DNA from 2 places in the Mucilaginibacter sp. P4_D1 genome. Region 1 is predicted to be linked to the other one. Evidence: riboswitches for the same ligand, from Rfam matches in the RefSeq annotation. Region 1 holds a riboswitch; the other holds the start of a gene.
What was found. A riboswitch is a leader RNA that binds a small molecule or an ion and turns the genes downstream of it on or off. The one in region 1 is predicted to bind cobalamin.
Positions count from the first base shown of each region.

Region 1 (18,951 bases):
TTGGCAAAATACAAAGCCTGCCGCTTAAGTACGGCAAGTTTAGGGTTGATGTTATTTAGCGGGATGCGGTTTGGCACAGCGCTGTAAGCGTAGGCAGTTGGCCTGTCGCTAAAGCAACTGAACATGGGCAAGGCGGTTGCATCAATAATATTCATCGGTGGTATGCCCAATATTTGCTCTATCGACCGTACGATGCAAGTTTGGTTATAATTGGTTGATACTGTTTTTTGCAACTGGCTGTACGGACTTACCACAAAGCCTGTTGTACGGTAAGCAGATACGTGGTCCCACCCGGCTTGCGAGTCATCCTCGGTAACAAATATTACGGTGTTTTTCCAGAAACGGCTTTTAGATACGGCCTCAATGATGCGGCCGAGGGCAAGGTCGTTATCTGCCACCATAGCTTCCGGTTTAGGAAGGCCTGGCCGGGTACCTTGCGTATGGTCGGTTGATAGGGCCATTACCATCAGCTCTGGCAATTCATCGCCGGGCTGGTTCTCATAGCCTTTTAATTCGGTGATAAAAGCAGAGGCCCGTATCTGGTCGGTTATTTTTAACTCGTCCGATCCGGGGTAGTTTTGCGATAGCATCGGCCTCACCCTTGATATGGTACTGGTGTTATAAAATTTAAGCGGGATGCCGGCTTTGTAGTTATTGTACATATCCGTCCAGCTTAATTTTTCGTCATAATGGGGTGCCGATGCCTCGCCGTAAATCCTTACTTTTTTACCGTGATCGGCGGCGTTGTTCCATATAAAACCTTTCTTGTCGTACACCAGGGCGTCTTCCTGCACATGCGGGTAGCTGCGGAACCAGGCGCGTACGTTTTTCTCCACGTAGTCGGTAACCATGGCGGCATCAGTCCATTGGTGTCCTTCGGCCGAGCATTTGCCCGATGCATAGTAGTTATCAAGCAACACAAAATCTTTGGCCAGCTTATGCTGATTAGGGGTGATGCTATCGCCATAAATACATAATGAGGGCATTCCTTTACCTTGGGGCATATCGCCTAAAACCTGGTCGTAAGTGCGGTTTTCTTTGATGATGTATAATACGTGCTTAAATACCGATGGTTCGCCGATACGGTCGGGCATTGGTTTTGGGGTGATGTTTTTACGCGGTATCAGTTGTGCTATATCCTGCCTGAAGGTAAGATTAAGCGTTTTTACACGATTGGTATATGTTTTTAATAACTCATCATCCGGCAACGGGATGATAGATACCGTAGCCTTTTCGTGGTGCGAGTTATAAGCGGTAACATCATCAGGTACCTGCGACCCGGCTTTAAACTCTTTGGTGCTTACCCGCGATCCTTCGCCTTCCAGGTTGGTTACAAAAATGGTGTTATCCACAATCAGTAAGCCGCCGGGATAAGCCTCGGTAGGTATAAAGCCTTTAACAACTGTTTTGCCTTTGCCGCCCGCCGATGAAACTGACCCAAGCTGAACTACCGCCACCGCATTATCAAGCCCGTTGGCAACGTACAATGTGTTACCATCGTTACTGAGCGCCAGTGCGTTTGGCGAATCGCCGATGTAGCCGTTTTTATCCTGCATCAACCTTACCGGGACGGTTTCAATCACCTTAAAAGTTGCAGCGTTTATTACCGATAGGTTATCGCTGTTGGCATTGGCAACATATAAAAAGCGATGGCTTTTATCGGCTATGATAACATTGGGGTGTAGGCCAACTGAAATTTCCTTCAATACATTGCCGCTTGCAATATCAAACACCTGTACGCTCCCGGAACTTGTAGCGCCGGTTTTGGGGTCGATATAGGTTTTGCCGTAAGGTACGCCTGCGGTTTCCCGGCCGGTTGTATCGGCAGGTTCGGCACCACCCCAGTTGGTGATGAACAGGCGCTGCCCAACAAGCGCAAGGCCATAGGGCGCTACCCCGGTTGGTTTAGTATAAATAGTTTGTTGGGTGCCCAGGTTAATTTTTACAAGTTGGTTGTTGCCGTTCAAAGCCACATATAAATAATCGGTACCCGCTTCGGTATTGATTAATAATTCATTGGGTAACGCCAATGGTGAGGGCGCAGCGGGCTTAAATTCAAATGCGTTTTTGATGCTGATATCCTGCCCGTTCCATAGGGCTTGCATTACAAATGATTTATGCGAATCGCCATTGGCTGCGCTCCAAAAAATCTGAGTTTCTGTGCCACTTTTATGAACCTTTAAGCCCGAGTAAGTGCTCATCAGGCCATTGTACCGTTTATCCTTGTTATAAGTCCATTGTGCTACGACCTTACTGCCAACCGAATCAATGAGGGTAATGCCGTACCGGTCTTCAACAGCTAAAACCGAGGTTCCAGGGATCAGTTTGATATCAAGACTATGGTTTTCAAAATTGGGATCGCCAAAGCGCACCACTTTGCCGGCCGGGTCAATCAGCCGGTTATATGGCATCATTACAGGCAATATCTTATTATTTAAGGTGCTATCGTCATAGGTACTGTGCATATTGCTTTGTTCCTGGTTGCCCACGGCGCCATCGGTTATAACCGAATGACAGGCAGAAACCATCGTGATCAATAAAGCACAAAAAGATAATGTAGATATTTTCATAGTATAAGATGTTCTGGATGGTGAGGCCTTTCAGCGCTAAAAGTCTTTGATATATAATATGCTTCCGGGGCATATGATGGAGTTGTTGTCTTATCGTTGCGCTTTCTGTTTCCAAACAAATTGCTCATATTTATGCAAGATACTTCCATTCTGTCATGAAAAACTGTGTATTCCTGTGTATGTGTTTAATTGTGTTGTGTGCTTGTTCACATAAAAAGCAACCGTCGGCAGAAACGAAACATGCTGTTAAGGCTAATAAGCCGGCTAAAACTTCAATCATCAATAAGCCGCAATATACAAACCCGTTGTTTAATCAGTATGTGGTATTTATTAAATCTTTAAATTTTACCGATCCTGAAAATGCAACAACGGCTGCAGGGAGATATGTAGAACTATTCAAAGGACAAGCCCCTGCCGCCTGCGATACTGCTTTTTTGATTTTTAGCGCGTACTACGATAAATTGGATAAAACCCTTGATGATATCCATAATGACCGTACCGACCGAAGTGATACCATACTCATGCGTGAAGTTAAGCCAGGTAAACTGCCGGCAAAAGTTGCAAAATACCTGAAGCAATTGAACGATAACGGTTTTACGATTATTATGGAAGAAGGCGACACCTATGTGGGGCAAGACCGGGATTTTATCAGTAAATGGTTTTATGAATCCGTGTCGCCGGTGATGAAGGCCTACCTTGAGCAATTGAATAAGGAAAATAAGGCTGTTTATATGGAAGATGCGTCGATAATTATAAGTGCAAAGCAGCTGGTAGACAGGGAAATATGGTGGGAGCAGTTTGTTAAAGAAAATCCTGGTTTTATAAGTATTACCGACGCTTCGGTTAACCAGAAAAGCTATTTGCAGGCGTTGCTCCAGGGAACCGATAACACCTGGGTTATGGATGACCAAAACCGCCTGAGCGATTATTTTAAAGAAGCCTACAACTACCTGTTGGATAAATACCCCTCATCTGCCGCTGCCAAATTCGTAGCGCCTTACTATGCCTTTTTAAAGGAGGGACATAGGTATCGGGCCGATAGTTTGATGAATGTTTATAAGAAGGAAGGGGTAACAGGGTGATTTTTTACTTCACCAGTAATTTTTCAAATGCAGTAGTATCGCCTTTAAAAATACTCATATCAACCCTTTGGCTAATGCCATTGATGTGGGCCCTGTCCGAGTGTTGCCAAAACTGCCAGTTGGTATTGCTACTCACCTTTAACTGGGGTTGGTAATAGTGGGCAATCCACAGCGGGTACTCGTCAAAATAACCTTCCAGGTAATCCTGGTAAAAGCTCAGGTTGGTGTAAATAATGGGTTTTGCATCCGTTTTGGTTTCTATTTGGTGGATGAACAGCTTAAGCTGAGTACGCATTTTTTCGGGCGTAGTGCGGTATAACTTCTCTACGTCGACAACCATCGGCAGGTCGCCTTTTTCAATTTTTACCGTTTGCAGCATGAATTTAGCCTGCCATAAGCCGCTTTTTTGGGGCAGAAAGAAATGATATGCACCGCAAATAAGGCCGGCCTTCGGGGCCTCGCGCCAGTTGCGCTGAAAATAGGGATCGGTCATTAAAACGCCTTCGGTTGCCTTAATAAAAGCGAACTTAATGTGTACGCCATCCTCGTTCATCTGCTTTACCTTTTGCCAGTTTATTTTGCCCTGGTACGATGATACATCAATGCCATGTACCGTATAATTGGCCGGTATGCGTACGCCAAAACTTTTGTAGGTACGGTAATTGGTGGTTTCGCCGGCATCCAGTATCCATCGCCAGGTTGCAGTTGCCGTTTTTAAAACGTAGCCATAATAAAAGGGCGAAAGCACTATAAGTAGTAAGCCAATAGCGGCAAATATCCATCCTGTAGGAACTGTGGAAGGTGTTTTTTTCTTCGCTGCAGGTTTCCGTTTTACCGGAACTGTGGTTTTGGCAGGTGTTTTTTTAACAGGTGGTGGCACAAGGCAAAATTACTAAAATGCGCCCGCATATTGCCCGGTAAATAAATACCTAAATAATATTAAGCGGATTATTTTTAAAATAGGCTATTTTATATTGAAACATTTCGGCCATTTTACCTGCACGCCATTTGGCTTCATCGGCCTTTTCGCCGGCAAAAAGGCTGTCAACTGTAGCTGTAAATAAATTTAGCCATTCTGTAAAATGCTTTTCGTCAATAGGTAAGCGCGCATGTGGCGGAAACGGGGCGCCATTATAGGTATGTTCCTGCAATAGCAGGGTTTGCCAAAAGGTATACATCTTTTCCAGGTGGGGCGACCAGCCATCGCCTAAGCGCTCGTTAAAAACGGGAGCCAGTAAAACGTCTTCGCCAACTTTATTATAAAAGGTATCAACCAACAGTTTGATATCATCTAATGAAATTATATCGTGTTTTATACCCATGGCTATACCTAATTATTCCACACCAAAGCTACCCAATGTCATATAACACCAATGTAAAAAATAGAGGTAATTCAATAAATGCCTAAAATTTCTTTATATTTGTAAGGTAAACTTACAAGTTTTCTTTATAATAAAAATGACAGATCAAAAAGATATTCAACTGGCGGCCGACCTGCGCACCGTGGTAACCAGGCTTATTAAGGTACTGCGGAAGCATTCGGTAACTGCCGATAAGTTGTCGTTAACCGAACGCTCTACGATTGCCCTGCTTGATCAGCACCAGGAATTGCTGCCTAACGAACTGGCAGCTATGGAAAAAATAACTACGCAAAGCATGTCGCAGATATTGGCCAACCTCCTGCAGCGCGGTTTAATCAAAAGGCGGATCTCGGAAACCGATAAACGTAAAGCCATCATCACCTTGTCTGATCTTGGGCGCGATATGCTACACCAGGTACGTAACGAGCGTAATGCCTGGCTTAATGATGCCATAGCCGCAACCTGTACACCTGAGGAACAGGAGTTGATAAAAAAGGCCATTGGCCCGCTAACAAAAATTGTTGATTTTGAATAAAGTCTTCGTGACGGGGATAGGGGAGTAATGAATATAAACACTTTTAATGCATTTAGAAGCCGGAATTACAGGCTTTATTTTACCGGTCAATCCATATCGTTGGTGGGTACCTGGATGCAGAAAACCGCGGTGAGTTGGGTAATATACTCGCAAACACATTCTAAATTTTTATTGGGAGTTACTCTTTTTGCAAGTCTGTTCCCTTCGTTTTTATTTTCATTTTTGGGCGGGGTAGTTTCAGACAGGTATGATAGGTATAAGTTATTGTTGTTTACCCAGGCAGCATCAATGATGCAGGCTATTTTGCTCACGGCGCTGGTGTTTTTTGGGCGATACGTGGTTTGGGAAATTATCGCTTTAAGCGCTCTTCTGGGTATCATTAATGCTTTTGATGTGCCCGCCCGTCAATCATTGGTTTATGAGATGGTTGACGATAAAGCTGATTTACCGAATGCGCTGGCACTTAACTCATCTATGGTAAACCTGTCAAGACTGGTAGGTCCGGGTATTGCAGGCCTGGTGCTCGAGAAATTTGGCGATGTAATGTGCTTTGGCGCCAATGCCGCCAGCTTTATTGCTGTGATTGGTTCGCTGTTGTTAATGAGGCTGCCCAAATCAAAGCCGAAAGCACATACGCACAACATCTATTTTGAACTTAAAGAGGGCTTTAGTTATATCAAAAGCACACCTTCAATTAAGTTTGTGCTGGTAATGCTGGCCTTAATAAGCCTCATGGTTTTACCCTTTAATACGCTGATACCGGTTTATGCCAAAGATATTTTTAAGGGAACGGCATCAACTTTTGGGGTTATAGATAGCTTGATAGGTTTGGGCGCTTTTTCGGGCGCTATATTCCTGGCCTCAATAAAAGCAGGAGGAGATCTTAAAAAGATATTGGCTGTAAGTACACTAATTTTCGGCGGAGGGTTGGCTGTCTTTTCTCACATCCCTAATTATTACATTGCCCTTTTGTTTGCGGCCATTACAGGTTTTGGGATGATGGCCCAGATTACCATTAGCAATACACTCATTCAAACTACGGTTGATCCGGCTATGCGCGGCAGGGTTATCAGTTTTTATGCCATGGCTTTTTTTGGGATGCAGCCTCTTGGTGGCTTACTGGTAGGGGGCATTTCTCAAAAAATAGGCGTTCCGGATACGGTTTTAGGCGAAGGTCTTGTGGCGCTGCTGCTGGGTTTATTGCAACTGGCGTACCTCAGGAAAATCAGGCTCAAAAAAGCTATCGAAGTAACTTTACAACACCCCCCGGTCAATTCACTAACATCAAACTGATACACACGAATTTCACGAGTTGGATAGAATTTTACGAATTTGATGGACACGAATTGAATGGATACTAACAGCGATAATTGAAATAAATGCAGATAATATGATAACTACCATTGATAAAAATACCGCACTTGTATTAATTGATTTGCAAAAGCCCATTGTGCAAATGCCCACGGCGCACCCTATGAGCCAGGTATTGGAAAACTCGGCTAAGTTGCTTGCCGCTTTTCGCAAGGCAAAACTGCCGGTTGTAATAGTAAATGTTAACCCTGCTGGTTCGGCTGCTTTTGCCACCCGCAGGGATAGTAATCCAAACGCAGGATCAGTACCTGGTCCCGATTTTTTGGATATCGTGCCCGAAATTAAAGTAGGGGACGGCGACATTAGGATAACCAAAAAAACATGGGGCGCTTTTTACCAAACCGCCCTGCATGACGAATTACAAAAACGTGGCGTTACCTAGATTGTGCTGGCCGGGTTGGCCACCAGTATAGGTGTCGAAGCTACCGCCCGCAGCGCTAATGAATTTGCCTATAATATTGCCTTTGCCAGCGATGCCATGAGCGATAGGTTTGCAGATGCACACAATAGCAGTTTTAAATATATTTTCCCGAGGATTGGAGAAGTAGGTACCACAGATGAGATTATTGCTAAACTGGGTCTGTAGGTTTAGCACTTTTGAATAGCCGGAAGTTATGATATTTTAGCTTGGCATCTTATTCTATTTATATTTTGCATCTTAAAACCAACCTGTTCTTAATTATCTGCTTTATTAAAACCCGTTTTAGCGCCGGATAAATTATATTTGGGCATGAAGGTAATGAAGATCATCAAAGAATCAATATCTATTGGGTTGGGTATCCTGGCAGCCGGTTTTGGCCTTAAGGGTTTCCTGTTATCCAGCCATTTTATTGATGGAGGGGTAACGGGTGTATCAATGCTGGTTGCAGATATCTCGGCCATACCCATTTCTTTACTCATTTTTTTAATTAATGTGCCGTTTTTGTGGCTGGGTTATAAAAAGCTTGGGCTGTGGTTTGCCATAAAAAGCACCATTGCCATTGGCTTGCTATCGGTAAGCCTGGTAGTTATTAATTTCCCCGATGTAACGCACGATAAGTTGCTTACAGCGGTTTTTGGCGGCGTATTTATAGGTACGGGCAGCGGCCTGGCCATGCGGGGCGGCGCCGTGCTTGATGGTACCGAGATAGCAGCAGTACTCATCAGCAAACGTACTCAACTGCTAAAGGTGAGCGATTTTATTTTGCTGCTCAACGTAGTGATATTTGGGCTTGCTGCCTTTTTACTGGGCGTTGAGCCAGCTATGTACTCCATATTAACGTATATGGCTGCCGCCAAAATGATAGATTTTATTTTGAATGGTATTGAACAGTATTCGGGCATCACGGTAGTATCTACGCATAGCGAGGCCATTCGCCGGGCAATTACACTTACGCTGGGCAGGGGTGTTACCATTTACCAGGGTAAAAGCGGTTACGGCAAGGATGGCCACGTAAACGACCCTCGGGATATTATTTTTACCGTTGCTACCCGGTTGGAGATTCCATCGTTAAAACAAACCATCCTGCGAATAGATCCCAAGGCATTTATTGTACAGCAAAGCGTGGACGATACCACCGGGGGATTGTTAAAACGCAAAGGATTACATTGATGAAGTTTTGAGTTTTGAGTTGGGAGTTTTTAGTGGGGAAGGAATTGGTTTTGGTAGGGACAGGTTTTCTTTAAATTAAGATTTATTATTTTCGGCTAAACACTCAAAACTCACCACTCAATACTTAAAACTATTATAAGATGAGCAAAATAACACCTTTCCACGTTGCAGTGCCGGTTTATGACCTGGACGAGGCCCGCAAATTTTACCGCGAAGTTTTAGGCTGCGGCGAAGGTCGCAGCGATACTAATTGGACGGACTTTAACTTATATGGCCACCAGTTTGTTATCCACCTGAAACCTAAACCGGTTGATGATACCAAACATCATTTTAACCCGGTTGATGGGCACGACGTACCTGTACCGCATTTTGGTGTGGTACTGGAATGGAATGACTGGGTTGCACTTGAGGCTAAATTAAAAAGCCTAAACGTGAAATTTGTCATTGAACCCTACATCCGTTTTAAAGGCCTGCCCGGCGAACAGGCTACCATGTTTTTTCTTGATCCATCTGGAAATGCGTTGGAATTTAAGGCTTTTAAGGATATGGGGCAACTGTTTGCTGTTTGACTAGTGTCGTGTCAACGATAAATTGACGGATCGTCTTTAGCCCAAAGTCTAAAGTCCTAAGTCGAAACAGAAAAAATTCAACTTTAGACTTACGACTTAATACTGTTGACTTAACACTAGCCCGGGAAACCGCAGTTCTTTTTTGTTGCTTTAATCTATTTAGGGGCTATCAGTTTGTGCCCGGCCGGCATGGGGTGCACGCCGTCCCAAATCCAGGATTCGGCGGGTGCTTTTTTTGAATGGTAACAGCCTACTGACCACTAACATAACATTTGGCTGTGTAAGATATTAGGGGGCCTAATATTCATTTTATCCCCGTAAGCATGTTCTTCAGTTTTAACCGTAGGTAAATTGGATATGTATATGTCTTTAACATCGGCAGGCTATTCAAAAGTTAGATGGATTTCCCTACATTGTAACTGGCTTATGATATCCTTATGGTTTTTATATATTTGGCTATTCACAATTATAGTTGATTATTATGCTAAAGGATTTTTTAAAAAGAACTATTATTTACAGGTTATTTAAGAAATACCGAAGCAGCATCGGCACAATTACCCGAGAGTCAACCACCGATAATACCATCAAAGAATGGATCAAAGCTGGCCGTCCTGCCCCGCCTCCTCATTCCATAAAACTTTCCGTTATAAAGCGATACGCGAGGTTTCATCGAGCTAATATTTTTGTTGAAACAGGAACATATTTAGGTGAAACGACAGCCGCTTGCTTAGATTTTTTTGAACGCTTAGTAACCATTGAGCTTGATGCAAAGCTTTTTAAAAATGCAGTCGATAAATTTAGCGTCCAAAAAAAAATATCTGTCTACCAGGGAGATAGCGGAGATGTGTTGGCTGAGATATTGCCTGGGATTTCAAAGCCCGCATTGTTTTGGTTAAACGGTCATTATTCAGAAGACTTTACCGATAAGGAGAAATTAAATTCACCTATCTTAAATGAGCTTAAGCACATTTTTGCGCATCCAATAAAAAGCCACACAATATTAATAGACGGCGCTCGGTGCTTTACCGGCGAGAATGGTTATCCTACTATCGATTTTCTCAGGGAATTTGTACATAAGCATGATAAACATTTAGTATTTTCTGTCGGCGATGATATAATACGTATTCATTCAGAACTGTTGTCCGATTTAGACATTACCAATAGCGCGATTCTCCCATCAGGAGTCGATCCCGAAAGTTTAATTGGCCATCATATTGAAGTAAGAGAGGGAACTACCGTAGATAAATTTAGCAAAATAGGGAGCTATGTTTACATAGGGAGTCGCTGCGTTGTGACTAAGGCAAATATTGGCAGGTATTGTAGCATAGCAGATAATGTGACAATTGGGCCAGGCGAACATAATTTACGGGCATTGTCAACAAGTGCAATCTTTTACGAAAATATACTGGATGAGTTAACAAAAGGGATTAGTGAGATTGGTAATGATGTTTGGATAGGTGTTGATAGTATTATCAAAAGAGGTGTGAAAATTGGCAATGGCGCAATAATCGGAGCAAACTCCGTGGTAACAAAAGACGTTCCACCATTTGCGATAGTAGTTGGTAGCCCTGCTAAAATATTAAAATTTAGATTTGACCAGGATAAAATAGATAAGCTAACTGCCTCAAACTGGTGGAATCTTGATGTAAATTTAGCCAGGGAGGTTCTTAAAGAGTTGGAGGGAGATTCTTTTTAGTCAGTTGGCCCCAACTTATTAGTACCCCGTTAAACACACCTTCTCCGGCAAATTTGGCTTATAGTTGTCTCCAACGTCCACGACGAGCTCAAAGTTGAATAACAGCTACCCTGTGGCGCTCCGATAATAATGCTTTTCGAAATCTCTCTTTTATTAAATGGCATCGTTGGTTTGTTTTAGCGTTCGTCATTTCTGCACTGTTACTGTTTGTTACTAAGTTTCCGGTTTCGATGGAGCTGGTTAAATTTTTGAGCTGGTTATCTGATACAAAACTCCTTTTTTAGTATTAAAGCTTGTTAAATAGCCATTAGCTGTTTTTACCGACTTTGCCTGTACGCCCGTAATTTTTAACGGTGTGGCTGTACGCAGTTTGCATAAACCGCCGGTTACCGATAAAACCGACGCTGTAACTATCTGCTTGTTTTTCCAGTTCATAGTTAACTGGAAATTGCCGCGTGCCTTTAAGCCCGAAATATGGCCTTCGGCCCAGCAATCAGGGATGGCTGGCAACAGGCTGATCTCGCCCGACTGGCTTTGAACCAGCATTTCGCACATGCCGGATAATGCCCCGAAGTTGCCATCTATCTGGAACGGCGGATGCGCATCAAACAAATTGGCGTATGAACCGCCGCCATTGGAATAATTGGTTTTTGATGACCCAGTGAGCCTTAACAGGTAATGGATCATTTTATAGGCGTGGTTACCATCAAGTAATCGGGCCCAAAAGTTAATTTTCCAGGCCAGGCTCCACCCGGTGCCTGCATCCCCTCTAAGCTCCAGCGTTTTTTTTGCGGCTGCTGCAAGCTCCGGGGTTTCGATAGGAGAGATCTCATGGCCGGGAAATACGGTGAATAAATGTGATACGTGCCTGTGATGCGGATCTGTATCTTCCCAATCCTTATACCATTCCTGAAGGTTTCCTTTTTTGCCGATGTGCAGCGGATATAATTGCTTGCGGCAGGCAATCACCGAATCGCGAAAAGCCTTGTCTGTGCCTAACCGGCCTGCGGCATCTATCACATTGGTAAACAAATCCCAGATGATGGCCATATCCATGGTTGTAGCTACAGATACGGTACCTTGTTTGCCTTTATCGTCAATAAAACTATTCTCGGGCGATAGGGAAGGGGCAGTTACCAGGTAGCCCTTGTAAGGCACCAAAAAATCCATACAAAAATGGGCAGCACCCTTCATAAGCGGGTATGCAGTATCCTTAAGATAGGCCTTGTCGTTTGTAAACTGGTAATGCCACCACAAATGCTGCGATAGCCATGGCGATCCCATTGTCCAGTTGGCCCACATAGGGTCGCCGTGGCCTAAATCGCCAACCGGGTTTGATAATGCCCATATATCGCTGTTATGGTGCACCGCCCAACCCCGGGTATGGTAAAATTCTTTGGCTGTTACCTGGCCGGTAACAGCCGCGTTTTTTATGAAGTTGATAAAAGGCAATTGCATTTCCGATAGGTTTGCCGCCTCGGCAGGCCAGTAGTTCATTTGCACATTAATATTGGTGGTATAATTTGAACTCCACGGCGGCCGGACCTCTTTGTTCCAGATACCTTGCAAATTAGCCGCAGGCCCGCCCGGGCGCGAGCAGGAGATCAGCAAATACCTGCTAAACTGGAAATATAATGTTTCAAATGATGGATCTTTAGCCCCTTCTGAATAGTTAAACAGCCGCTCGTCTGTTGGTACCAATGCGCTCTTATCATCGGCGGGGGCGGCGAGGTTAAACGCTACCCGATTAAAATATTTATGGTAATCGGCATAATGATGTTGCAGCAATGCCGGCCAACTATATTTTATGGCTTTTTCCAAATAGTCTGTAGCTAATTTATGCTCATCCTTACCTTCGGCATCCGGGCATTTATCGAAGCCGTTAAAGCTGGTAGCAGCCGATAAAAAAACAGTTACATCGGTTGCGTTCTTCACTGTAATGCCGTTGGTATTGGCGCTTACTACCCCATCTTTATTAATAACTTTTACCTGTAACTCATAGCGCATTCCACGACAACCGGGTTTGTCATTGAGGGCAAGCGTATCTTTCAAGTTGACATAACTGGGCTGCAGATGTGCCGGGGCTTGCCCCTTCATTAAAATTTGGTTGTTGGATATAACAACGTTCTGGTATTTTAGCTGGTTGCCGGTGCCCAGGGTGAAATTTAATTGCCCGGTTTTATTTGCGGTAAACCGGATAGCGATAACCTGGTCGGGGGTCGAGCTGATAATTTGCCTGGTATACTCTACACCATCGATTGTGTAACGGGTTGTGGCAATAGCATTACTGATATCCAGGTCGCGGTAGTAAGCCGTGGGGATAGTATCTTTTAATTGTTGGGTGATGGTCAGATCGCCCAGCGGCAGGTACGATTCTGAGTAGTAGCCCTGCATTTTTTTTGCATACTCATTAGCCTGTGCATAATCTTCATTTTTTAACAGCGCTTCCCTTGCCAGCAGTAAATTGTCATAAGCCTGCGGGTTTACGTTGGTGCGTACGGGGCCACCGGTCCATAAAGTGGCTTCGTTCAGCTGGATAAGTTCTCGGCCTACCCGGCCAAATACCATGGCACCCAGTCGTCCGTTGCCTAAAGGCAGGGCCTCTGTCCACACCTTTGCGGGTTGCTTATACCAAAGTTTTAAATTTTGCTGGCAAAAGGCAGTTAATGGCGCCAGCGCTATTAATAAGATTGCTGTTTTTTTGTTCATGAAGCCGATGTGCAGATTTATAAGCAACTAAATTATAAAACTTAATTGGCTTTAAACAGGCAATATTATCAGCGCTATTTACATAAAAGGTACCTTATTAATCTACAACCTTTACCGGGTGTTTATGCTCGTCGATAGCCACAAATGTAAAAGTGCCGGTAATGGCCTTTTCGCGCACAAAAGAGTACATTTCTTCGATAAAGATCTCGACCAACACCTTCATACTGGTATTGCCAATATGCGATACGGAGCCCACCAGTTCGATAATGGTACCCGCCGGGATAGGCTTATTAAAATCAATCCTGTCAGATGATACGGTAACCATTCTTTTTCGTGTAAAACGGGTAGCGGTTATAAACGCTACTTCATCCATCATGGCCATAGCCGAACCGCCAAACAGCGTATCGTAATGGTTGGTGTTATTAGGAAACACGGTTTTAAAAATGCGTGTTTCTGATGCTTTTATTCTTTCTTCGATGGTCATGGAGTCAACAAATATCAAAAGGCCTGTCATGCTGAGCCTGTCGAAGCATAGCAGGCTAAGGCCTCTCCGCGCGTCCTTCGACAGGCTCAGGATGACAGCCCCGTCATTGTTATATGATTTTAAATTACCTTACGCTTTCCTCAAGGTGCCCCACTTTAACAGGGTTGCGCCCCATGAAAAGCCGGCGCCAAAGGCAGTAAAAATAACGTTATCGTTGTGGTTAAAATCGTCTTTAAAATCCCAAAGGCAAAGTGGTATGGTGGCTGCTGTAGTGTTACCGTACCTGTCGATATTTACCTTAACACGGTCCTCGGGTAAGCCAAGGTTTTCGCCAACGGCATGGATGATGCGGTAATTGGCCTGGTGAGGTATCAGCCAGTTTACATCATCAATCGTCATATCGTTGCGTTTTAATACCTCGGTACACGTTTCTGTCATGCCTTTAATGGCTGCCTTAAATACAATCCTGCCTTCCTGGCGAATGTAGTGCTGATTAGCCTCAACAGAATCGACAGTAGCCGGAATTTTTGAACCACCGCCAGGTACCAGCAGGTATTCGCGGCCATGGCCATCAGTTTTAAAAACGCTGTCAATTAGGCCTATATCCTCGGTAGTGGGCTCCAGTAAAACAGCACCGGCACCATCGCCAAACAATATACAGGTATTGCGGTCTTTATAATTAATGATAGCACTGTTTTGGTCGGCGCCAATTACAATTACTTTTTTGTATCGGTTGCTTTCTACCAGGCTCGCACCAAGTGTGTAAGCGTATAAAAAACCACTGCAGGCAGCGTTAACATCGGTAGCCCAGGCATTGCTTAAACCAACCTTATCGCAAACAATGCTGGCGGTTGATAAAAGCAGGTGATCGGGGGTTGATGTAGCTATAATAAGGCAATCAATTTCTTCTGCAGAAACACCTGTATTTTCTAACAAATTTTTCACAGCAGCAACGGCCATATCCGAGGTGGCAAGTGTAGGGTCGGTTAAAATCCTTCTTTCCTTAATTCCTGTACGTGATATGATCCAATCGCTGTTTGTATCAACCATCTTCTCTAAATCACTGTTACTTAATATATTATCCGGAACAAACCCCCCAACCCCTGTAATAACCGCGTTACTTTTTAATCTCATAAAATGCCAAAAATCTGAAAAAACAGGCAAGTATACGCAAATTGCCTGTTTTTACCCGTCAGGATGCTATTGTTTCTACAACTAACTGACGAAGTTGTTTCGCTGCGGTCACCATATTTATAAGTGCCACCTGGGTTTCGGGCCATTTTCGGGTCTTTAATCCACAATCGGGATTAACCCATAAATTGCCGGCGGGTAACAATTCAGATGCTTTTTCCAGCAGGCTTACCATTTCATCAACCGTGGGTACGCGCGGCGAATGGATATCATAAACGCCGGGGCCAATTTCGTTTGGATATTTAAAATCGGCGAAGGCAGCCAGTAGTTCCATTTGCGAGCGCGAGGTTTCAATGGTGATCACATCGGCATCCATATCGGCAATGTTACCAATGATGTCGTTAAACTCGCTGTAGCACATGTGCGTATGTATCTGTGTTTCGTCCCTCACACCGCTGGCCGAAATACGGAAGGCTTTTACCGCCCAGTTCAAATAATTTTGCCAGTCTTTTTTACGCAACGGCAAACCTTCACGGATAGCAGGCTCATCAATCTGGATCACCTTTATGCCGGCGGCTTCCAGGGCCACAACCTCGTCACGGATGGCCAAAGCTATCTGGTTGGTAGTTTCGGACCGTGGCTGGTCATCCCGTACAAATGACCATTGCAGTATAGTAACCGGGCCGGTTAGCATACCTTTCATTAGCCTATCGGTGTTTTGCTGCGCGAAGCTGCTCCAGCGTACGGTCATATCCGCCGGGCGGCTTACATCACCATAAATAACCGGTGGTTTAACACAGCGGCTACCATAGCTTTGTACCCAGCCATTTTTGGTGAACAGGAAGCCGTCTAAACGTTCGCCAAAGTATTCCACCATGTCGTTACGTTCAAATTCGCCGTGTACCAGTACATCCAGTCCAACCTCTTCCTGCCAGCGGATGGCGTCAATGGTTGCTTTTTCTATCTCGGCATCATATTGGGGCCCGGTTAGTTCACCTTTTTTTAGCCTTGCCCTTAACGAGCGTATATCATCAGTTTGCGGGAACGATCCTATGGTAGTTGTAGGGTACAGTGGTAATTTAAAGCGCTGCTGTTGTATTTTCTGGCGGGAGATGAATCCGCTTTCACGTTGCGCATCGGCATCGGTTATGGCTGCCACGCGTTGTTTGATATCCTGCTTATGAATGAGTTTTGAAAGGCTACGGCTGGTAAGGGCACGCAGGTTTTCTTGCAGTAATTCATTATTGCCGCCAATGATCTGTGCCAGCTCGTTTATTTCGTTTAGTTTCTGTTTGGCAAAGGCCATCCAGTTTTTTATCTCGGGGATGATGGCGGTTTCCAGCTCCAGATCAAACGGGGTGTGCAGCAGCGAGCAGCTTGACGCAATCATCACCCTATCGGTACCCAATACAGCAATTGCTTTTTTTACGTGGGTTAACGAGCGCACATAATCGTTTTTCCAGATGTTACGGCCATCAATTACACCTAACGATAAGCTCAGGCTATCGGGCAATACGGTGAGAACTTTGTACAACTGATCGGGTGCACGCACCAAATCAACATGAATGGCGCTTACAGGCAGGGTTACGGCCAGTTCGGTGTTTTCGTGCAGACTTTCGAAGTAGGTTGTCAGCAGCACTTTGATGTCCGGACATTGTTTCCTGATTTCCATGTAGGCGTAAGCATAAGCCGATTTCTCTTTGTCGGTAAGGTCAAGCGCCAGGAAGGGCTCGTCAAGCTGTACCCAGATAGCACCGTAACTTGCCAGCCGTTTTAATACTTCGATGTAAACCGGCACCAGTTTTTTAATCAGGTCTATTTTATCAAAACCGGTTTGTTTTTCTTTACCTAATAAAAGGTAGGTTACCGGGCCAATCAATACCGGTTTTGGTATGTTGCCGGTATGTTGTTTGGCCAGTATAAACTCGTCAAATACCTTTTCGCTAAATAGTTTAAATTGCTGGTTTTGTACAAACTCCGGTACAATGTAGTGGTAGTTGGTATCAAACCATTTGGTCATTTCCATGGCTGTAACATCCAGGCCATCTTTTTGGTAGCCGCGGGCCATGGCAAAATACAGGTCAATTTCGGTATTGGCCTTGTTTTGTGTTAATACCGGGGTGTAACGCTCGGGAATGTTGCCCAGCATGAGCGAGGTATCCAGCACCTGGTCGTAAAAACTGAAATCGTTACATGGGATCAGATCGATACCGGCATCATGCTGGGTTTGCCAGTTTTGCAGGCGAATTTGCCGGGCGGCGGCAAATAAATCGTTACGGGTAATGTTGCCGGCCCAGTACTGTTCACTGGCTTTTTTGAGTTCACGGTGGGCACCTACACGTGGGTACCCGAGATTGTTTTTGAGCATACGCTAAAACGTTTTYGGTTAAACATTAAGTTGACTTAATGCTCCTTACGGTTTTCGGTATGCTTTCGGAGTAAATGGTAATAAAAGACAAAAGCGTAACCTACAGGCAAGCAAATGCCGGTATAGCTATTCTTTTTTCTTCGACTACTGCTTCATTGCGCGAAAGCATTGTCTTTTACATAGCGGCAAGTATCCTGGCTTGTAACATTGTTGCCGTCCTTCTCATTCGCGCGTGGGCGAACAATGGACTTTGTTAAAGGCAACAACTTTTTGTGTTACTTACAGTTGCGCGACAGCCCGTGATTTACACACGGTTCCTTATTAATCCCTGTGCTTTAAACACCGGGAACCACTCTGCAGAAAAAAAGTAAAGAACTTTATTGGCTGTAAAGATGGGAAAAAATGTGCGGATTTTTGATGTGCAGATTTCAAATGGCAGATGTGCAGATGATTTTTGAATTTCAGGATTGAAACTTGAAATTTTAATCAGCCCCCGGTTGCCTTGATGGGATAGCGGTTATATGATAAAAATGCCCGGTTGGCGCCGGGCATTTTTCTGAAAGTTTGACGTTATAATAGGTGGCTATTCAAATGCAATTTTGCGGATTTGCTGATTACCGCTATCTGCTACAAATATATTTCCGAGCTTATCTATCGCAATACCTGCAATATTATTAAAGAACGCCTTGGTTGCTGGGCCGTTAGCGAAGCCTCCAACTTCAAAGCCTGCAAATGTTGTTACCTGACCAGCTGGAGTAATCTTCCTTATCCTATGGAAATCGGCTACATAAATATTACCGTCTTTATCAACTGCCAAGCCATAAGGCCTTGCAAATCGGGCACTACTTCCCTGTCCGTCGGTTGTGCCWAATAGGCCATAACCAGCTAAAGTAGAAATTACGCCAGTAGCGCTGATTTTTTGTATGTTGTAACCCAGCTCAAGCGATACATACAAATTATAGTCTTTATCGAACGCGAGGCTTACCGGGCTATATCGGGTGCCTGACTTGGGATTTAACACTACTTTTGAAAATGTACCAACATTGGCATCAGGTGTTATCTTTCGGATAAGTTCATTATTTAAATCGGCTACAAAAAAATTACCCGAACCATCAATTTTAATATCGGCTGGGCCAAAAAAACTTGCAGCTGCTCCCTTGCCATCATCAGCCAGTCCGTTTCCTCCTCCCGCAAAAGTCGTGACATTATTTGATGGATCTATTTTCCGGATAAGGTCATTATAGTAATCAGCAACATAGATATTACCCGCCGGGTCAATAGCTAACCCCGTCGGACCATAAAAGCTCGCTTCGGTTCCTTTGCCATCATTCTTATCCGTTCTTCTGCTGCCTGCAACTGTACTTACAGTTCCGTCAGTGGCGATCTTCCTGATATCGTTATTGCCGTTCTCAGATACAATTAAATTTCCGGCTGCATCAAACGCCAATCCTGATGGCGTGAAGAATTTAGCATCCGCTGCTGCA
Region 1 is NZ_JBFUIJ010000060.1:5,593-24,543, forward strand. Features, by position in the region: gene AC1DV1_RS28445 (YncE family protein) at 1-2,570, opposite strand, end outside; gene AC1DV1_RS28450 (hypothetical protein) at 2,726-3,652, shown strand; gene AC1DV1_RS28455 (glycoside hydrolase family 25 protein) at 3,657-4,532, opposite strand; gene AC1DV1_RS28460 (group III truncated hemoglobin) at 4,582-4,974, opposite strand; gene AC1DV1_RS28465 (MarR family winged helix-turn-helix transcriptional regulator) at 5,111-5,548, shown strand; gene AC1DV1_RS28470 (MFS transporter) at 5,576-6,841, shown strand; partial or broken gene AC1DV1_RS28475 (isochorismatase family protein) at 6,939-7,505, shown strand; gene AC1DV1_RS28480 (YitT family protein) at 7,650-8,510, shown strand; gene AC1DV1_RS28485 (VOC family protein) at 8,651-9,079, shown strand; gene AC1DV1_RS28490 (DapH/DapD/GlmU-related protein) at 9,561-10,775, shown strand; gene AC1DV1_RS28495 (glycoside hydrolase family 95 protein) at 11,016-13,484, opposite strand; gene AC1DV1_RS28500 (acyl-CoA thioesterase) at 13,582-13,968, opposite strand; gene AC1DV1_RS28505 (beta-ketoacyl-ACP synthase III) at 14,098-15,102, opposite strand; gene metE (5-methyltetrahydropteroyltriglutamate--homocysteine S-methyltransferase) at 15,161-17,467, opposite strand; cobalamin riboswitch at 17,635-17,836, opposite strand; gene AC1DV1_RS28515 (NHL domain-containing protein) at 18,051-18,951, opposite strand, start outside.

Region 2 (7,010 bases), on a different contig from region 1:
GTGCCCTTTTCATAATTAAAAATGCTAAGGCCGCCGTTTTCGGTGCCAATCCATAAATTATGGTTACCATCCTCGGCAATACATTGGATGCTATTATAGGCTAATGAATTGCTGTTATTGGGGTCGTTTTTGAAATGGCGAAAAGTTACCGTAGTCGGGTCGTAGAGATTTAAACCGCCAGAACCGCAGCCTACCCATAGGCGATGGTTGCTGTCCTCGAAAATACTGGTTATCCTATCTGCCGATATGGTACCGCCATCACGCTCGTCGTGTTTAAAATTGGTAAAGCTTCTGGTTTTTGGGTTAAAAAGATTGATGCCTCCATAGGCGGTTCCAATCCAAACATCGCCTTTACTGTCAACATAAGTAACCCTGGCGTTATCATCGCTTAAACTGGTTGAATCGCGCTTGTTGTTGCGGTAGTGGATAAATTTATGCTGATTAATAATATATTGGTCAACGCCATCTTTCAAGGTAGCTATCCATAAATTACCGTTATTATCCAAAGCAATATTTACGGTAAAGTTGCTGGCCAGTGTGTTTGGAATTTTATCGTTGTGCAGAAAACGCGTAAAACGATTCTTATTCGGGTCGAATTTATTAAGGCCTCCACTTGTGGCTACCCATAAACTGCCGTCCTTATCTTCGGCAATGTGGTTTATGTAGTTGTTGCTAATGCTGGTTTTATCGTTAACATCATTCCTGAAAACTTTAAATTTATTGCCGTCGTAACGGTTTAGGCCGTCGCGGGTGCCAACCCAGATAAAGCCTTGCTTATCCTGGATCATGGCGTTGATGTTAAGCTCAGAAAGATTTTCTTTACTGCCTATGTGCTGAAAGTGCATAGGATGCTCCTGGGCCGAAACCCAAAATGAACATGCTATAAAAATGAATAACAGGTAATACTTTAAGCCCCTTATTGACATCAGAAAAACATAAGATTTTGGCGTACGCACAGATTTCTAATTTAAAACTTATTACGGGATTGTTTATAATTATTTGATGAATAGTTAAACGGGGTTAAGACTAAATTAGTTATGCCAATATTAACAACCGGTTACCGGTAGTACATAGCATTTTATCTAAAACAAGCTGAACCATATTTTTTAACTTTGCCCATATGGACGAAAAAAACAAAGACCCGCTGCACGGTAAAACTTTAGAAATGATTTTGAACGAACTGGTTGCCCGTTTTGGCTGGCCCGAGTTAGGCTACCAGATAAGAATTAATTGTTTTTTGGATAATCCCAGCATATCATCCAGCCTGAAGTTTTTGCGCAAAACGCCGTGGGCACGTAAAAAGGTAGAGGATATGTACATCTACTACTTTGCCAAAAAAAATTAGTGCTTGCGCTTATTGTTCATTTTAGCCTTTTGGCCCGAACTAAAGTTATAAGTTTTTGAATTGGCAGCCTTTTTTTCATGGAAAGCCGCGCCAACTATAGGCGCATCGGGGTTTGGTTTGGGTTCTTTTTTTGCTTTTACCTCTTTTTCAATAATAAGCTCTTCGGGTAACTCGGCAAGGGCTATTTTTTTGCCGGTGGCCTGCTCAATCTTTTTAACCTGGCTAAGCTCCAGGTCGGTAGCAAAAGTGAGGGCCATTGTCTCGTTCCCGCTTTCGGGGTAATGATTTGTCACACGATCAATAAATAGTTCTTTTTCTGCCGGCACATCAAAATGAATGATGAAAGGAATATCGGCCAGGCTAAAAGTTTCTTCCTGCTCATTAGCTACCAACAGTACCCTGGCACCTTCATCAGCCTTAAAATCATTTATCGATTTAAAACCCGGGCTATCAAAAAACTGGGGGTTTAAATACGCCACCGCTGTACGTAAACGGGTTTGCAGGCTTTTATAAACTTTATCGGCAGTTGCACGTGTATTTACAAAAACTACGGTTTTGGTAAATAGCTCTTCATCGTACATAAACAAATTGAGCAGGTTTAATTTAGTACCGAAGTTGGGTACGTTATATAAAAATTGCGGATGTGTTTCTAAGGGTTGTTCTGCCAATGCTTCTACTTCTACAATAGCAGGCTCTTTCATGAACGGATCAAGCATTTTTTGCAGTTTGCTGTGCATTACTTCGGTAAATACCAGTTTCTGACTTTTGCCAATGCTATTTGCCAATTCTACAACAGGTAGCTGCAAGCCTCTTTTTATCATTTCATCGGCATCATCAACCACAAACATATCAACCTTGTTAAGGTTAAGGGCAAGTTTCAGGTAAATAGCACGCGCCCTGTCAGGAGTAGCAACTACAATATCGGCGCCATCGGCTAATGCGTCCATCTGGGCTTCAATACCCGGAGCCACGTATAAACCAACAATTTTTATCGATTTATTTTTGTTCAGGCGGTCGAATTGCTCAATTACTCCAAATACATCCTCTTTATCGGGCACAAGGATTAATACACGCGGGACGCCTTCGGGGGCATAATTAAAGCGGTTTAAAACACCCAGTACATAGGTGGTAGTTTTGCCACTGCCTTCGTAACCAATGGCGATGATATCCTGGCCGCCTACAATTCTCGAAAGCGTTTTTAATTGCAGTTCTTTAGGGTTTATAAAACCAGCTTCATTTACCGACCGAACCAGCTGTTTTTTCAGCTTCAATTTTTCAAACCACACCATCTGAGAACTTTATTAAGTATTTAAGAGGGCGAATTTACCTAAATTTCCTTGAAAAGAGTCAAGAATCAAGAATCAAGAGGCAAGACAGGGAATACTTTAGGTATTATATTGACTGCCAAACAGTGTTTTCGTCCTTTTGGAGCAGGCCGGTAAACGTTGGTTTGGCGGGAATGTCAAGGTAGGGATAGGTTACTTTTGACAGGTACAATCCCTGGGGATAAGCAGGGATAATAATTCTGGGCGTTTGTTTACTGATGAGATGACTTTCAAATTCATCAACACTCATTTCTCCACGGCCAATTTCCAACAGGCGGCCAATAATGATCCTGATCATTTTGCTCAAGAACCGGTTAGCCGATATGTTGAACCGGAGCCTGTCGCCGTTGCTGCTAACAAAAAGGCTTGCCAAGCTCACGTTACAAATGGTATGGTCAATCCTGTCGGGCATTTTACAAAAGGCGCGGTAATCGTTATAAAGCGGTAGCAGCGCCGCCGCCTTTTTCATTTCATCAATGTTAAGATTGGTTTCGGGGTATAACGCGCTAAAAGCACTTAAAAAAGGATCTTTATAAGTATGAATAAAATAATAATAGGAGCGTTGCACGGCATCAAACCGGGCGTGGGGCAGGCCCTGCATCGGGATGATATCAAATACCGCGATATCATCCGGCAGCATTTTATTGAGGCGGAAAAGGAGGTCGAAATCCCATTCTTGCTCTACATCTATATGAAAAAAAAATTGGCTGGCATGCACCTGCGCATCGGTACGGCCGCAGCCGTTAACAGTTGTAGGCGTTTTTAAAATTTGGCTTAAAGCGGTTTCAAAAACAGCTTGTACACTTGCAACGCCGGCATGTTTTTGCCAGCCGCTGTACTGTGTGCCGTGATAACCAATATGAAAAAAATAGCGCATGATCTTGGATCCAAAAATCCGCAAAAATTATGATAATGCCATACAAAAACAAGTGGGATGGCTAAACGGATGGCTTTACACCAGCATTGGGCATTTTAAACAACTTGCGTATCTGCCGTACATAAACTACCTTTGCGGCGCTTTAGGTTTCTTTATAGTATATCATAAAGGATTAAAAGGGAATACGGTGTGAATCCGGAACTGTCCCGCAGCTGTAAGCTCCATAACCATAGTTCATTCTATTAAAGTCACTTGCGCTTAGGCAAAGGGAAGACAGAACGAAAGGGGAGTAAGTCAGAAGACCTGCCAGAGCGATAATGCAATTCATAGCTTTCGGGGATTGAAGCTTGGATGTGAATGCTCTTGTTTATTGGCGTATTTTCATTTCAAACAATTCTGTTTCCGTGTGTGCTGTGAGCGCTTTGCGTACAACAACATGAAAAAAAACTTACTTTGTTTTCATAAGCATTTACCCGCACCGGTTTTAGCGGCAGCGTTTTTTTTGCTGCAGGTTGTTGTTTACAATAGCGTATCTGCTCAAACAGACACCGCAAAAAAAATCAAAGAGGTTACCGTTTCTTCGTCTGCCATCCCCAAAATTCAAACCATTACACCAACACAGCAGGTCTTGGCCGGCGATTTTGAACGTTACAGCGCATTTAATGTTGCCGATGCTATCCGTAATTTTGCCGGTGTTATACTGAAGGATTACGGTGGGGTTGGAGGCTTAAAAACAGTTTCGGTACGCGGCCTGAGTGCCAACCATACCGCTGTTTTATATGATGGCGTACAAATTAACGATGCCGAAAACGGCCAGGTCGACCTCAGTAAGCTAAACCTGAACAACGTACAGGAAATTTCACTTTACATTGGCCAGCCCCCTGGTATTTGTATGCCGGCGCGGTCGTTTGCATCATCAAGTGTACTGGCTATAAAAACGGTAAAACCCAGTCTTAGTATTGGTAAACCTTACCAGGTAACAGCGGGTGTTAAGGCAGGTTCTTTTGGCTTAGTAAACCCATATCTCCAATGGCAACAACGTGTTAATAATAACTGGTCGTTTATAGTAAACAGTTACACAGAGCATGCTAACGGCCGGTATAACTATAAAACCAGCGTCGTTGGGGCCGACTCTGTACATACGCGCAGCAATGATGATATCGGCGCCCAACAGGTAGATGGCGCTTTATACTGGGCCAAAACCGATAGTAACAAATTTAATTTACACGTAAACTATTATCATGCTGAACGGGGCATTCCCGGCGCTGTGGTGCTTTATAATCCCACCATATCGGCAACGCGGCTTTGGAACCGGGACTTTTTTTTCCAGAGTGGCTATGAACGTCAGTGGCACAATTCTTTACATCTTTTAGTGAACGCTAAGGTTTCAAAAAACTATCTCCGTTACCTCGATCCTGATTATTTTAACAACGAAGGACGTTTAGACCAGCGCTTTACGCAACATGAATATTATGGTTCGGCAGCTTTGGCTTACCATCTAACAACTGCATGGGAAGTATCCTACGCTGCCGATTTGTCGGTCAATAATCTTGATGCAAACCTTGCCAATTTTAGTTATCCAACAAGGCTGACATTATTAAATGTATTGGCCAGTAACCTGCGCATCGGTAAATTCCAGTTGCAGGGAAGTTTGCTGAATACCCATATTACCGAAACTGTAAAAAACGGTGCCGCGGCCCCGCCTAAGAATGTTTATTCGCCCACGGTTGAGGCTACCTTTCAGCCCTTGAAAACCTCAAATATTCAGATACGGGCCTTTTACAAATATATTTTTCGCAACCCTACGTTTGATGAACTTTATTACAGCGCCATCGGCAATCCTATGTTAAAACCGGAGTATACTAAACAATTTGATTTGGGCGCCACGTATGGCAAGGCATTAAGCGGCTTTTTTAATTACATCACTTTAACAGCCGATGCCTATTATAATCATGTGGATAATAAGATTGTATTTATCCCGAAGGACGCCTTTAACCGGTCGATCCAGAATTTTGGCAAGGTTGATATTAAGGGATTGGATGTAGGCTTAAAAACGCAGGCTAAACCTGCCGAAGGCTGGAAGGCATCATTGGCTGTAAATTATTCGTACCAGCAGGCACTAAATGTAACCGACCCTACATCTTCTGTATATCTTAACCAGTTGCCTTATACGCCTAAAAACACAGTTTCGCTTAATGCAGGTGTTGATCGCGGCCATTTAGGGGTTTATTATAACCAGGTAATTTCATCGTCACGATATTACACCAACGACAATCTTGCGTCTGATTATTTAGCCGGGTACGCCATCAGCGATGCATCTGTTGTTTATCACTTTTTATTAAAAAAGAAAGCTGTTGTTGCATCAGCAGAGGTTAATAATCTTTTTGCAAAAAGCTACGCTGTTGTGCAAAGCTATCCGATGCCCGGCCGGTCTGTCAGGTTTTCCATTCAAATAACTATCTAACAATCAATATTATGAAAAAAAACAAACTCAATTATTTATTTATTGCTTCAACGATGATAGCTCTGCTTTCATCATGCCATAAAGACAAAATCGTTCCAACAACCGATACCCCAACGGCCGAAAGGGCTGGTTTATACATTATTAACCAGGGTGGCTTTGGTAGTAATAACAGCAGCCTGACTTTTTACAACTATACAACTAAATTACTTACTGCCGATTTTTATAGCAGCGTAAACGGCAGCCCGCTGGGCGATACAGGTAATGACGCCCAAATATATGGCTCAAAAATGTACATCGTTGTTAATGTATCAAGCGTAGTTGATGTTGTGAACGCTAAAACCGGCAAACTGATTAAACAGGACAGTATTGTAAATACCACATTAAAAAATAAAGCGCGTGCCCGCCAGCCAAGAAGCATAGCCTTTTACAAGAGCAATGCCTTTATTACCTCCTATGATGGCACAGTAGCAGTAATGGATACGGCTTCATTAACCATTATCAAGTACATTACCGTTGGCCGCAATCCCGAGCAATTAGTGGTATCTAACGGGAAATTGTATGTGGCTAACTCTGGCGGCTTATCATCAACCGGCGTTTTCGATAATACAGTTTCTGTAATTGACCTGGGTACTTTAACCGAGACAAAAAAGATAACAGTAACCGCAAATCCCGTAAGCATGGCTACCGATGCTTACAATAATGTTTACGTGGTATCATTAGGCGATTATGATAAAATTGCCGGCGGTTTAACTATTATTGACAGTAAAACTGATGTGGTAAAAACGGCCCCGGTAATTTCGGTAGGCTACATCATTCCAATCACAGTATCGGGCGATTTTGTTTACTATTTAACAGCCGATAATAAGATTGCAGTTTACAATGCCAAAACACAAACTGCGGTACAAGCCAACTTTATTACCGATGGCACCGTAATAACTACACCGTACACGATAGCGGCCGACCCAACAACAGGCGAAGTATTTGTTACCGATGCCAAAG
Region 2 is NZ_JBFUIJ010000075.1:331-7,340, reverse strand. Features, by position in the region: gene AC1DV1_RS29980 (hybrid sensor histidine kinase/response regulator) at 1-926, opposite strand, end outside; gene AC1DV1_RS29975 (VF530 family protein) at 1,121-1,345, shown strand; gene AC1DV1_RS29970 (DEAD/DEAH box helicase) at 1,342-2,634, opposite strand; gene AC1DV1_RS29965 (tRNA pseudouridine synthase A) at 2,738-3,547, opposite strand; cobalamin riboswitch at 3,675-3,871, shown strand; gene AC1DV1_RS29960 (TonB-dependent receptor plug domain-containing protein) at 3,984-6,011, shown strand; gene AC1DV1_RS29955 (YncE family protein) at 6,023-7,010, shown strand, end outside.
Region 2: it holds a riboswitch for cobalamin, as region 1 does, so the genes downstream of both, AC1DV1_RS29960 (TonB-dependent receptor plug domain-containing protein) here and metE (5-methyltetrahydropteroyltriglutamate--homocysteine S-methyltransferase) in region 1, are expected to answer to the same signal.